2 regions of the Micromonospora sp. NPDC018662 genome follow, and region 2 is predicted to be linked to the other one. Evidence: predicted binding sites of a transcription regulator. Region 2 holds the regulator's gene; the other holds the start of a gene.
What was found. The regulator HspR, encoded in region 2, represses chaperone genes until heat shock. The targets are predictions, from matches to a motif close to TTGAGTNNNNNNNACTCAA.
Positions count from the first base shown of each region.

Region 1 (6,383 bases), on a different contig from region 2:
GCGGTGAGCAGGTCCGCCGGTTCGTCGAGTACGTGCTCGACGCCCGCGCCTACGCGGCCGGCACCGGGCCGGACGGCGGGGAGACGGTCGGCTTCCGCGACATCGTGGGCCGGCTGCCGGACGGCCGGCGCGGCCCGGTCAACGACCTCGGCGCCCTGGCCCGCGCCGACGCGGTCGAGGCGTACGTGGCGGGTCGGCTGGCCGACCCGATCGTGCGCGGCCTGCACGTGCGGTGGACCGGTGGCCCGGCCGAGGGCTGGAGCTGGGTCGAGGTGCGAGCCGGTCGCTGCCGGGTGGAGCGGGTGGTGCTGACGTCCCGCGGCTTCTCCTGCGGGGTGGACCCGGGCCGGCTCGCCGAGGACCTGGCCGCGACGGCGCTGGGGGAGCGGCTGCGTGACCTGGCCGCCGACGAGGCGTCCCTGGTGGACCGGACGGAACTGCGCGAGCGGGTGCGGCGCCTCGCCGCCCGGCGCGCGTCCTTCGACGGCGGCTTCGCCTTCGACCACCTCTGCGTCGACTGAACGGCTGCCCCGGCCGTCGGCTGGCCCGCCGATTTTTTTCTGATCTCCGGTTGAACCTTCGCCGTCGGCGCTCCGTACCTAAGCGCGAATGGACGCAGATCTGCCGCCGCGCCCGGACGGCGCGGAGACGGTGCGGAAAGGGCACCGTCGGCCATTGACGCGCGACCCCGACGTCGCAGTGATCTCACCCCGAAGAATTCCGCCGGGATCACCAGTCAACTACCGGATCGAGAAGGAGAGCAATTCGATGCGCAGGTCCACACGGGCGCGCCGGTCATCCGGTAACGCGCGGAGCAAGCGGATGCTGGCCGTGGTCGGCACGCTCGCGGTCTTCGGCGGTATCGTCGCCGTCACCCAGATCTCGTCCGCCCAGGACCGGCGGACGACCACCCGCGCCGCCTCGGCGTCCTGCGTGGCCCCGAGCGCGGGCGCGACCGCCCCGGGCGGCCAGGGCAGCACCACCCGGACCTGGCAGAACGGCCGTTGGGTCCGTAACCACTGGGGTGACGGCCAGATGTCGGCGGCCGAGTGCCAGCAGACCAAGGCGGGCGGCGCCGGCGCCGGCACCCCGACCGTGACCTGCCCGGACGTCAAGAGCAAGCTGCCGCAGGTGCCCGCCCGGGCGCGTGCTGAGGTGGACCGCAACCTGGCCCTGCTGGACAGCCAGATCGCCGAGGCGAACCGGCGGCTGGCGGCGGACGGCCGCAACGGCGGCGACTTCATCAACAACGCCATCCTCCGGCCGCTCGCCGACAAGCGGACCGCGACGCTGAACCGGATCGCCACCGCCATCGGGCGGGGCGGCCAGCGTCCGCAGGGCCTGGACAAGCTCGCCCCGTGCGCGCTGGCCGACAACGCGCAGAACGGTGGCAACAACGGCGGCGCGAACAACGGTGGCCAGAACGGCGGCAACAACAACGGTGGCCAGAACGGCGGGAACACCGGCGGCCAGAACGGTGGCCAGAACGGTGGGAACAACAACAACGGCGGCGGCCAGAACAACGGTGGCAACAACGGCCTGAACGTGCTGGCCAAGGACTGCGCGGACAGCCGGCTCCAGGCGCACGACGGCTTCCAGAACGGCAACCGTTGCGTGAGCACCGCGTTCGGCGAGGTCGGCGCCGCGGCGAACAACCCGTCGCTGCTGATCACGCAGTTCCCCAACCAGGTGCAGCGCAACCAGCCGTTCACGCTGCGGGTCACCACGAAGAACCTGGTGCGGGACCGCTTCCTCGCCGCCGGGCAGGGTGGCTACTACGTGGAGAGCTCGCTGCTCAACGGCCAGGGCCTGGTCCGTGGCCACTTCCACACCGCGTGCCGGATGCTCGGCAGCACCCGGCAGCCCCCGAACCCGCAGGACGTGCCGGCCTTCTTCGTCGCCACCGAGGACGGCAAGGGCGGCAACCAGCCGGACGACGTGCTGATCCAGATCCCCGGCCTGCCGGACTCGGGCCTGGCCCAGTGCTCGGTCTGGGCCGGTGACGGCTCGCACCGGATCCCGATGATGGAGCGGGCGAACCAGACCCCCGCGATCGACGTGGTGCGGATCCAGGTCAACTGAGGACCGCACGCCGACGGCCGGAGTCGCCCGGGTACCCCCGGGCGGCTCCGGCCGTTTCTCGTGGGGACGTCGAGTCGAGTGGTCGGTGACGTCGCGCGGCGGCGTGACGTGCCCGGTCGCGGGACGGTGCGTGTTCGGCGGGGGGTGGCGCGTGGCGGCGCTCCCCGGTCACGGCGACGGCGTGCGGCGGGGCGAGCCGTCCGACGGTCGGGTCGTCGCCGATATCAGCGGGAGAGGCGGCCCCGGCGGGCGGTCCGGGGCGGGCTCGCCGGGAAAGTTGGTGCCGTGGGCATCCCGCCGGATGAAAATTGTCGACCGCACAAAAGTCGGTCGGGGTCCCGCTGATTCTCAGCGTGACCCCGTGGCGCCCGACGGTGAACCGGAGGGCTCAGCGGCTCTTGTACGCCTCCACCACCGAGACCGGGATGCGCCCGCGCTCGGAAATCTCGTAGCCGTTCTTGGCGGCCCATTCGCGGATGGCGCGGTTCTGCTCGCGGTCCATTCCCGAGGTGCTGGGACGGGTGGTGCGGCGGGCCGCGCGGCCGGCGTCGACGGGCCCGCGGCCGATGCGCCGGCCAGCGTTGATGTACGGGTCCAGCGCTTTACGCAGGACACCCGCGTTCTCGTCGGAGACGTCGATCGTGTATGCCACGCCGTCCAGGCTGAACTCGACGGTCCGATCGGCCTTTCCGCCGTCGAGGTCGTCCGTCAGAACGGTGATTACTTTCCTTGCCATAGCCATTACTCCCTGTGTCGGGCGGGGTGTGGCTAAGAGTTTGGCCTACCTGGCGGTAATTCCGCAACAATACCCGACACTTTCCATTCGGCGGGTCGCGTAAACGGTGGGGCGGCAATAGGTCCGGGAGCGCGGACGTGGCGTGGGTCACAGGCCGGAACAAGGGGCACGATTTGTTACTTGAGTCAGACACGCTCAACCAACGTGATGGCAGGTGTTCGATGGCAACTCTTCCGGTACTTCCCCTGACCGACGCCGTCCTGCTGCCCGGGATGGTCGTCCCGGTGACCCTCGACCCGACCACCCAGGCCGCTGTCGACGCGGCCCGCGCCACCGGCGACAAGACGCTCCTGGCGGTGCCCCGCATCGACGGCGAGTACGGCTCCGTCGGCGTGGTCGCCACCATCGAGAAGGTGGGCCGGCTGCCCAGCGGCGAGCCGGCGGCCGTGGTGCGCGGAATCGCCCGCGCCCGCATCGGCTCCGGCGTGCCCGGTCCCGGCGCGGCCCTCTGGGTCGAGGCGACCACCCTCGACGAACCCGCTCCGGCCGGCCGGGCGCGCGAGCTGGCCCGCGAGTACCGGGCGCTGATGACCTCGGTGCTCCAGCAGCGCGGGGCCTGGCAGGTCATCGACGCCATGGAGCGGATGACCGACCTCTCCGAGCTGGCCGACTCGGCCGGCTACGCGCCCTGGCTCAGCCTGGCGCAGAAGACCGAGCTGCTCGCCGCGCCGGACGTCACCGCCCGGCTGGAGCTGCTGGTCGGCTGGGTGAAGGAGCACCTGGCCGAGCAGGAGGTCACCGAGCAGATCACCACCGACGTCCGCGAGGGGCTGGAGAAGTCCCAGCGCGAGTTCCTGCTCCGGCAGCAGCTCGCCGCGATCCGCAAGGAACTCGGCGAGGACGAGCCGGACGGCTCCGCCGACTACCGGGCCCGGGTCGAGTCCGCGGACCTGCCGGACAAGGTGCGCGAGGCGGCCCTGCGCGAGGTCGGCAAGCTGGAACGGGCCAGCGACGCCTCACCCGAGGCGGGCTGGATCCGTACCTGGCTGGACACGGTCCTCGAGATGCCGTGGGCCACGCGTACCGAGGACAACACCGACCTGGCCGCGGCCCGGGCGGTGCTCGACGCGGACCACGCCGGCCTGGCCGACGTGAAGGACCGCATCCTGGAATACCTCGCGGTGCGCAACCGCCGCGCGGAGCGCAACCTCGGCGTGGTCGGCGGACGCGGCTCCGGCGCGGTGCTCGCCCTGGCCGGCCCGCCCGGCGTCGGCAAGACCAGCCTGGGCGAGTCGGTCGCCCGGGCGCTCGGCCGCACCTTCGTCCGCGTCTCGCTCGGCGGGGTGCGGGACGAGGCCGAGATCCGGGGTCACCGGCGTACCTACGTCGGCGCGTTGCCCGGCCGCATCGTGCGGGCGCTGCGCGAGGCCGGCTCGATGAACCCGGTCGTGCTGCTCGACGAGGTCGACAAGCTGGCCGTCGGCTACTCCGGCGACCCGGCGGCGGCCCTGCTGGAGGTGCTCGACCCGGCGCAGAACCACACCTTCCGCGACCACTACCTCGAGGTCGACCTCGACCTGTCCGACGTGCTGTTCCTCGCCACCGCCAACGTGGTGGAGAGCGTGCCCGGCCCGCTGCTGGACCGGATGGAGCTGGTCACGCTGGACGGCTACACCGAGGACGAGAAGGTGGCCATCGCCCGGGACCACCTGCTGCCCCGGCAGCGGGAGCGGGCCGGGCTGACCGCGGACGAGGTGACGGTCGCCGACGAGGCGCTGGCGCTGATCGCCGGGGAGTACACCCGGGAGGCCGGCGTGCGGCAGCTCGAACGCGCGCTGGCGAAGATCCTGCGCAAGGTGGCGGTCGGGTTGGCCACCGATCCGGCGCCGGTCCGCGTCGACACCGGCAACCTGGCCCGCTACCTGGGCCGGCCGAAGTTCACCCCGGAATCGGCCGAGCGCACGGCGGTGCCCGGCGTGGCGACCGGCCTGGCCGTCACCGGCGCCGGCGGCGACGTGCTCTTCATCGAGGCCACCGGCATGGAGGGCGAGCCGGGGCTGACCCTCACCGGACAGCTCGGCGACGTCATGAAGGAGTCGGCGCACATCGCCTGGTCGTACCTGCGCGCCAACGGACGGCGGTACGGACTGGACCCGAACGCCCTCGCCGGACGGCGGATCCACCTGCACGTGCCGGCGGGCGCGGTGCCGAAGGACGGCCCCAGCGCCGGCATCACCATGGTGACCGCGCTGGCGTCCCTGGTCACCGGCCGGCCGGTCCGGCCCGAGTTCGGGATGACCGGCGAGGTGACGCTCTCCGGTCGGGTGCTGCCCATCGGCGGCGTGAAGCAGAAGCTGCTCGCCGCGCACCGGGCCGGCCTGACCGAGGTGATCATCCCGAAGCGCAACGAGCCGGACCTGGACGACCTGCCGGCCGAGGTGCGCGAGGCGCTGACCGTGCACACCCTGGCCGACGTGGCGGACGTGCTCGCCCTGGCGCTGCGTCCGGCCGAGGTGGACGCGGACAGCCTCGGCGGTCAGCCGCTCGCCGCGGCCTGACCCGGTCCCGTCGAACCCCCGTCGCCCCGGTCGGGCGGCGGGGGTTCGTGGTCCGAAATGCGAGACGAATTCGGCCGGAACATTGTCGTCGTGCATTTTTTGAAACTGTCGACAAACCGGCCTGGCTGCTCCCGGATACCGGCCCTAAGCTGCGGTTATCTGATTCCGGCCAAAAAGTGGAACCGGATTCGGAAACGTCTTCGGAAAGGGGCACCCCATGTCCACCACGGCCTCCCAGATTCTGGTCCGCAGGGCCGCGCTGCTCGGCGGCGTGGTCCTCGCCGCCGTCGTCGCGCTGGCCGCGCCGGCCTCCGCCGACCCGGGCGGATCGCACGGCCGGGGCCCCGCCGTCACCCTGCCGGCCGCGCCGGCCGCCGCCCGGGTGATCCGTGCCCAGGCGGCGGCGCCGACGATCTCGCCCGCCGCGCGGCAGATCCGGCACGTGGCGGCGGGAAAGCCGGCCACCTGCGCCACCGGCAACCTCTGCACGTTCGTCTGGGACCCGACCACGTCGAACTGGGAGATCTTCGACCTCTACGCCTGCGCCCGCTACACGGTGAGCAACTGGCTGGGCGCCGGCCTCTACGTCAACGCCCAGACCGGCAGCCCCACCGTCACGTTCTACGGGCAGAGCGGCAACGTCCTGAACTCGTTCACCGCCACCGGCACCGGCTCGCAGAACTGGGACAAGGTCTACTCCGTCCGCAACTGCACCTGACCGCGCCACCTCGCCGCGCCGGATCGACCACCGTCGGGCCGATCCGGCGCGGCCGGTCGCCTACCGGCGGTCGCGCCGGTCCCGGCCGTCGAAGCGGCGCTCGCCGCCACCGTCGCCCTCGCCGTCCCGGTCCCGCCGCACGGTGGCCTTGCGACCCTTGATGGTGCTGCCCCGCAGCCCCTGGATCACCTCGTCGGCCATCCCCTGCGGCACCTCCACCAGGGAGAACCGGTCCGCGATCTCGATCGAGCCGATGTCCCGCCCGCTCACCCGGGTCTCCCCGGTGATC
Region 1 is NZ_JBISAC010000003.1:814,938-821,320, forward strand. Features, by position in the region: gene ACH495_RS13265 (hypothetical protein) at 1-521, shown strand, start outside; gene ACH495_RS13270 (hypothetical protein) at 769-2,082, shown strand; gene ACH495_RS13275 (Lsr2 family protein) at 2,471-2,818, opposite strand; gene lon (endopeptidase La) at 3,040-5,376, shown strand; gene ACH495_RS13285 (hypothetical protein) at 5,594-6,094, shown strand; gene ACH495_RS13290 (DEAD/DEAH box helicase) at 6,155-6,383, opposite strand, start outside.
Region 1: lon (endopeptidase La) is a predicted target of HspR. The motif match lies at 2,999-3,017, and genes of this name have one in related genera.

Region 2 (6,383 bases):
CCAGGTCTCCGCAGCGGTCGGCGCGTTCCTGGTCGGCATCGCGTTGTCCGGGCCGGTCGCGCACCACGCCACCGAGCTGCTCTCGCCGCTGCGGGACCTCTTCGCCGCGGTCTTCTTCGTGTTCTTCGGGCTGGTCACCAACCCGCTGGACATGCCACCGGTGCTGCTGCCCGCGCTGCTGCTGGCCGTGGTGACCATGGCGACGAAGGTGGCCACCGGCTACCTGGCGGCCCGCCGGGCCGGGATCGCCGAGCCCGGGCGCTGGCGGGCCGGGCTGGCGCTCACCCCGCGGGGCGAGTTCTCCATCGTCATCGCCGGGCTGGCCGTGGCCGCCGTCTACCCGGTGGAGCCGAAGCTGGCCGCGCTCGCCACCGCGTACGTGCTGATCACTGTGGTGACCGGTCCGCTGCTCGCCCGGTTGACGGACACGCCCTGGTTCAAGCAGTGGCTACGACGTCGCGCCGCCGCCGCCCGGCCCGCGGCCACCGTGCCGGTGGGCGACTGACCTCGGCCGGGCCTGATCGGCTGCTCAGCCGGTCCGGCCCGGCCAAGGGTTGTCAAATTGATTCCGGGAAGGTCTACCACTGCTCCGCCGAACCGCGTTACCGTGTCGCCCCAGCAGCCAGGGTCCGCGGGTGGCCGGTGCCCCCGCCAGCGTCAGCGGAAGGTCGGCCGGTGAGCGTGCAGGAAGAGACGTTCCACGGCTTCGCCAACCCGGTCGATCCCTCGCCCGCCGAGCTGCGGGCCTGGGCGTACCAGCCGGACTCGGTGCCGCTGACCTCCATGCCGCCGGACTGGGACCTGCTGGTCGCCGGTGACCACCTGGTGCAGACGCTGTTCGACCTGGCCATGGACCGATCCTGTCCGGCCCGCCGGTTCACCCTGCACTGCCTCTACATCTACGCCGCCGACGGCATCCGGACGAACTTCCGCGCGCACCCGAAACGCCGCTTCCGCAAGCTGGTCGAGCAGGCCGAACGGGCCGGCGACGACCTGATGCGCAACTGGGCGCACAACAGCCGGGTGTTGCTGGCCCGCCCGGATCTCTTCGTCTACCGCGACTGGTGCGAGGGCGGCCTGGTCCGCGAGAACCGCCGTCTCTGACTCCGCCCGCCAGTTGAGATCTTGGAAGGCAGCGGCCCCTGGAGGGGCACTTTCCTTCCAAGATCTCTCCGACTCCGACTCCGACTCCGACTCCGGCGAACGGGCCGGGACCCCCCGTGGGTCCCGGCCCGCACGTCGACGGATCGGTCAGGTCGATCCACCCTGCTTCTTGCGCCGTTCGTCGTCCCTGGCGCGGTCCACACCGTGGTCGGTCTGGTCGGCGAAGCGCCCTTCCTTGACCTTGTCGCTGAAGCGGCCCTCGGTCACCCGGTCGAATCGCTCCTTGACGTTCTCGGCCACCTTCTCCAGGCGTTCCTCCGCGCGTTCCGCCACTTTCTTCGCCGGTTCCGCCATGGCTCCCCCCGCCAGCCCGGATTCCGTTTCAGGGCTTTTATCCCTGATCGGAAGCCTAGTGGAATCCACTCCGCCGCACTCCCACTTCCGCAACCTCCGGCCGGCCGGCACCGGTGGAACACCATGGGTCTCTCCGCGGCCCGGAGACACCCATGGCGTTCCACCCACTTGCTCTGCAGCCATGGGGGCAACGGGGGAGACGACGGGAGGCCGGCAACGGCCCCGAGCACAGTGGGGTCGTTGCCGGCCTTCGGACGAGCGCGCGCGGTGGGCGTCAGCGGTCGGGGGTACGGCGGGGACGCCAGACCACGAGCGCCGTGGAGGTGCGGTTGGTGGGCACCAGGTCGCCGCGCGGGAACCCACCGAGCGACTCCAGCTCGGCGATCCGCCGGTACGCGGCGTCGAGCTCCGCCTCCAGCCGGGCCACCCGCTGCTGCGCCTCCTCCAGGAGCCGCTCCAGCCCGATGATCCGCTTGACCCCGGCCAGGTTGATCCCGTCGTCCTGGCTGAGCCGTTGCACCTCGCGGAGCAGCACCACGTCCCGGACGCTGTACCGGCGACCGCCGCCGGCTGCCCGGCCGGCCTGCACCAGGCCCAGCCGGTCGTACTGGCGCAGAGTCTGGGGGTGCATGCCCGCCATCCGCGCGGCCACCGAGATCATCAGGATCTTGGCTTCGTAGGCCGGGTCACCCGAGCCGACGTACTCCTCCGACATGCCCGCTCACCTCCGCTGCCGCCGTCAACTGAATCGACGTACCCGCGCGTCGAGATGTTCCCGCGCGGCGGGCGGAGTCTGCGCCGCGAAGGTCTCCAGCGCCGCCCGCGCCTCGTCCGACACCTTCGCCGGGACCACCACGTCGAGCGTGACCAGCAGGTCACCGGCGCGGCCGTCATTGCGGACGACGCCCTTGCCACGGGCCCGCAGCACCCGCCCGGCGGGCGTACCCGGTGGCACCCGCAACGTCACCGTGCCGTCCAGGGTCGGCACCCGCAGGTCGGTGCCGAGCACCGCCTCGGCGTACGTGATCGGGACGTTCAAGGTCAGGTCGTCCCCGGTGCGCCCGAACAGCTCGTCCGGGCGGACCTTCACGTGCACGAACAGGTCGCCCGCCGGGCCGCCCCGCTCGCCGGGTTCACCGCGGCCGGCCAGTCGGATCCGCTGCCCGTCAGCCACTCCGGCCGGGAAGCGCACGTTCAGCGTGCGGGTCTTGGTGACCCCGCCGGTGCCGTGGCACTCCGGGCACTTCTCCTCCACGATCGTGCCCACGCCCTGGCAGTTGCGGCACGGCTCGGAGAAGCTGAACGACCCCTGGTTGCGGGTGGTCACGCCGGCGCCGTGGCAGACCGGGCAGGCCACCGGCGTGGTGCCCGGCTTCGCGCCGTTGCCGTGGCAGGTGTCGCAGACCCCGGGGGCGCGCAGGGACAGCGGCAGCGTGACACCGCGGACCGCGTCGGAGAAGTCCAGCGCCACCTCGGCCTCGACGTCCCGGCCCCGGGCCGGACCGCGCGGACGGCCCCCGCCGCCGGCACCGCCACCGGAGAAGATGGTGCTGAACAGGTCGGTGAAACCGCCGCCGCCGAACCGGGCGTCGCCACCCCCACCGGCGCCGCCGCCGAACAGGTCGGAGACGTCGAACGGCGCGCCACCGGGCTGGCCCGCGCCGCGGGCGCCGCGCCGGAACGCGCCCGAGCCGAACAGCGACCGCATCTCGTCGTACTCGCGACGCTTCTTCTCGTCGCCGAGCACCGCGTACGCCTCGGAGACGGTCTTGAACCGCTCCTCGGCCCCGGCGTCACCGGGGTTGTGGTCCGGATGCGACTCCCGGGCCAGTTTTCGGTACGACTTCTTGATCTCGTCCGAGGAGGCGGACTTGTCCACGCCCAACGCGGCGTAGTAGTCCTTCTCGATCCAGTCCTTGGAACTCACCGGTCCACCCCCTTCCACGGGTCGAACCCCGGTCGTCCCGCCCGCCCGGTGGGGGCGGGCGGGACGTCACGGGTCGGCACTACTCCGGGTCCGCGACCGCGACCAGGGCCGGCCGCAGCAGGCGCTCGCCGAGCTGGTAGCCCCGGCGCATGACCTGCACGCAGGTCGGCTCGGTCACGTCGGCGGAGGTCTGGTGCGCCACCGCCTCGTGCCGGGTCGGGTCGAACGGGTCGCCCTGCTCGCCGAACGCGGTCAGGCCGAACTTGCCCAGCGCGGCGGTGAGCTGGTCGGCCACGCTGCCGAACGGGCCCACCAGGTCGCCGTGCTCGCGGGCCCGGTCCAGGTCGTCGAGGATCGGCAGCAGCGCGGTGAGCACTCCGCCGGTCGCCTGCTCCTGGACCAGGTTGCGATCGCGGTCGACCCGCTTGCGGTAGTTGGCGTACTCGGCCGACACCCGTTGGAGGTCGCGGGTGCGCTCCTCCAGGTCGGAGCGGAGCGACTCCAGCTCGGCGCCGAGCGGCGCCTTGCCGGTCTCGTCGCTCGGCTCGGCCGGCGCGTCGACCACGGGGGGCCCGGAGACCTCGGCCTCGCCGCCGATCCCGTCGACCACGACCTCGGCCTCCTCGACCAGCCCTTCGGCGGGCGCGTCGGCGGCGGCATCGGCGGCCGACGGGTCGTTCGCCGGCTCCTCGGTCACCTTGCCGAGCTTGCGCTTGTCGCGGATGACGACCCGCGGCTCGTCGCCGGCGTCCTTGCCGGTGCCCGCGGAGCCACCCGGCGCCGACCCGGTGGAACCCGGGTCGGCCGCTCGTGGCGTGTCCGTCATGCGGTTACCTCATCCCTGTGCGGTGCGGATCGTGCCCGGGGACCGACTGTCACTTCTTGTCCTCGTCCACGATCTCCGCGTCGACCACGTCGTCGGCGCCGCCGGCCTGCGGGCCGCCGGCCGCACCCGCGCCGGCACCCGGCCCGGCCGCACCGGCGCCGGGAGCACCCGGCTCACCCTCCTGCTGCTGCGCGTAGAGCAGCGAGCCGGCCTGCTGGGAGACCTGCGCCAGCTTCTCGTGCGCGGTCTTGATCTTGTCGATGTCCTGCCCGCCGAGGGCGCTGCGCAGCTCGCCGAGCGCCTCGTTGAGCTGGTCCCGGTTCTCCGCCGGCAGCTTGTCGCCGCTCTCGGCGAGGAACTTCTCGGTCTGCCACTGGAGCGCCTCGGCGACGTTACGGGTCTCCGCCTCCTCGCGGCGGCGCTTGTCCTCGTCGGCGTGCTCCTCGGCGTCCCGGCGCATGCGCTCGATGTCGTCCTTCGGCAGCGAGGAGCCGCCGGTGATCGTCATCTTCTGCTCCTTGCCGGTGCCCAGGTCCTTGGCGTGCACGTTGACGATGCCGTTGGCGTCGATGTCGAACGTGACCTCGATCTGCGGCACACCGCGCGGCGCCGGCGGGAGGCCGGTCAGCTCGAACGTGCCGAGCTTCTTGTTGTAGGCAGCGATCTCCCGCTCGCCCTGGAACACCTGGATCAGCACCGACGGCTGGTTGTCGTCGGCAGTGGTGAAGACCTCGGAGCGCTTGGTCGGGATGGTGGTGTTGCGCTCGATGAGCTTGGTGAAGATGCCACCCTTGGTCTCGATGCCCAGGCTCAGCGGCGTCACGTCGAGCAGCAGGACGTCCTTGACCTCGCCCTTGAGCACGCCGGCCTGGAGCGCGGCGCCGACGGCGACGACCTCGTCCGGGTTGACGCCCTTGTTCGGGTCGCGGCCGGTGAGCTGCTTGACCAGGTCGGTGACGGCCGGCATCCGGGTCGAGCCGCCGACCAGGATGACGTGGTCGACGTCGGAGACCTTGATCCCGGCGTCCTTGACGGCCTGCTCGAACGGGCCCTTGCAGCGGTCCAGCAGGTCCTGCGTCATGCGCTGGAACTCGGCGCGGCTCAGCGTCACGTCGAGGTGCAGCGGGCCGGCCGAGCCAGCGGTGATGTAGGGCAGGTTGATGTTGCTGGTGGTGGCCGCGGACAGCTCGATCTTGGCCTTCTCGGCCGCTTCCTTGAGCCGCTGCATGGCCATCTTGTCCTGCGAGAGGTCGATGCCGTGCTCGCCCCGGAACGTCTTCACCAGGTGGTCGATGATCCGCTGGTCCCAGTCGTCGCCGCCGAGCTGGTTGTCACCGCTCGTCGACTTCACCTCGACGACGCCCTCGGCCAGCTCCAGCAGCGACACGTCGAACGTGCCGCCACCGAGGTCGAAGACCAGGACGGTCTGCTCCTTGGAGCCCTTGTCCAGGCCGTACGCCAGGGCGGCCGCGGTCGGCTCGTTCACGATCCGCAGCACGTTGAAGCCGGCGATCTCACCGGCCTCCTTGGTGGCCTGGCGCTGCCCGTCGTTGAAGTAGGCCGGGACGGTGATCACCGCGTCGGCGATCTGCTCGCCCAGGTACGCCTCGGCGTCCCGCTTGAGCTTCATCAGCGTCCGCGCGGAGATCTCCTGCGGGGTGTACTTCTTGCCGTCGATGTCGACGGTCCAGTTGGTGCCGATCTCCCGCTTGACCGAGCGGATGGTCCGGTCGGGGTTGGTCACCGCCTGGCGCTTGGCGACCTCACCGACGAGCACCTCGCCGTTGCGGGCGAACGCGACGATCGAGGGAGTCGTACGCGAGCCCTCGGCGTTGGCGATGACGGTGGGCTCACCGCCCTCGAGAACGCTGACGCAGGAGTTCGTCGTGCCGAGGTCGATGCCGACCGCACGTGCCATGTTCGCTTCCTCGCTTCATAACGGGTGAGCAGGTCAGTTGGCCTGCCCGGCGGGGTCGCCCGGAAGCGCCCGCGCCACAAGTTGAGTGAACTTGACTCAATAGTGCCACGCGATCGGCAAACCGCAAGTCGAGGTTGAGTCGACTCGACGCAACCTGACCGTTATTACCGTCCGGTTGTCTTACCTTGCGTCGGTCGGGCACGCTTTAGCGGTGACGACGCATGGCGATTCCGCCACCCGTGCCGGCGCGCCCG
Region 2 is NZ_JBISAC010000001.1:297,676-304,058, reverse strand. Features, by position in the region: gene ACH495_RS01470 (cation:proton antiporter) at 1-505, shown strand, start outside; gene ACH495_RS01465 (hypothetical protein) at 676-1,104, shown strand; gene ACH495_RS01460 (hypothetical protein) at 1,252-1,458, opposite strand; gene ACH495_RS01455 (heat shock protein transcriptional repressor HspR) at 1,733-2,173, opposite strand; gene dnaJ (molecular chaperone DnaJ) at 2,198-3,385, opposite strand; gene grpE (nucleotide exchange factor GrpE) at 3,465-4,211, opposite strand; gene dnaK (molecular chaperone DnaK) at 4,261-6,129, opposite strand; gene ACH495_RS01435 (ABC transporter) at 6,341-6,383, shown strand, end outside.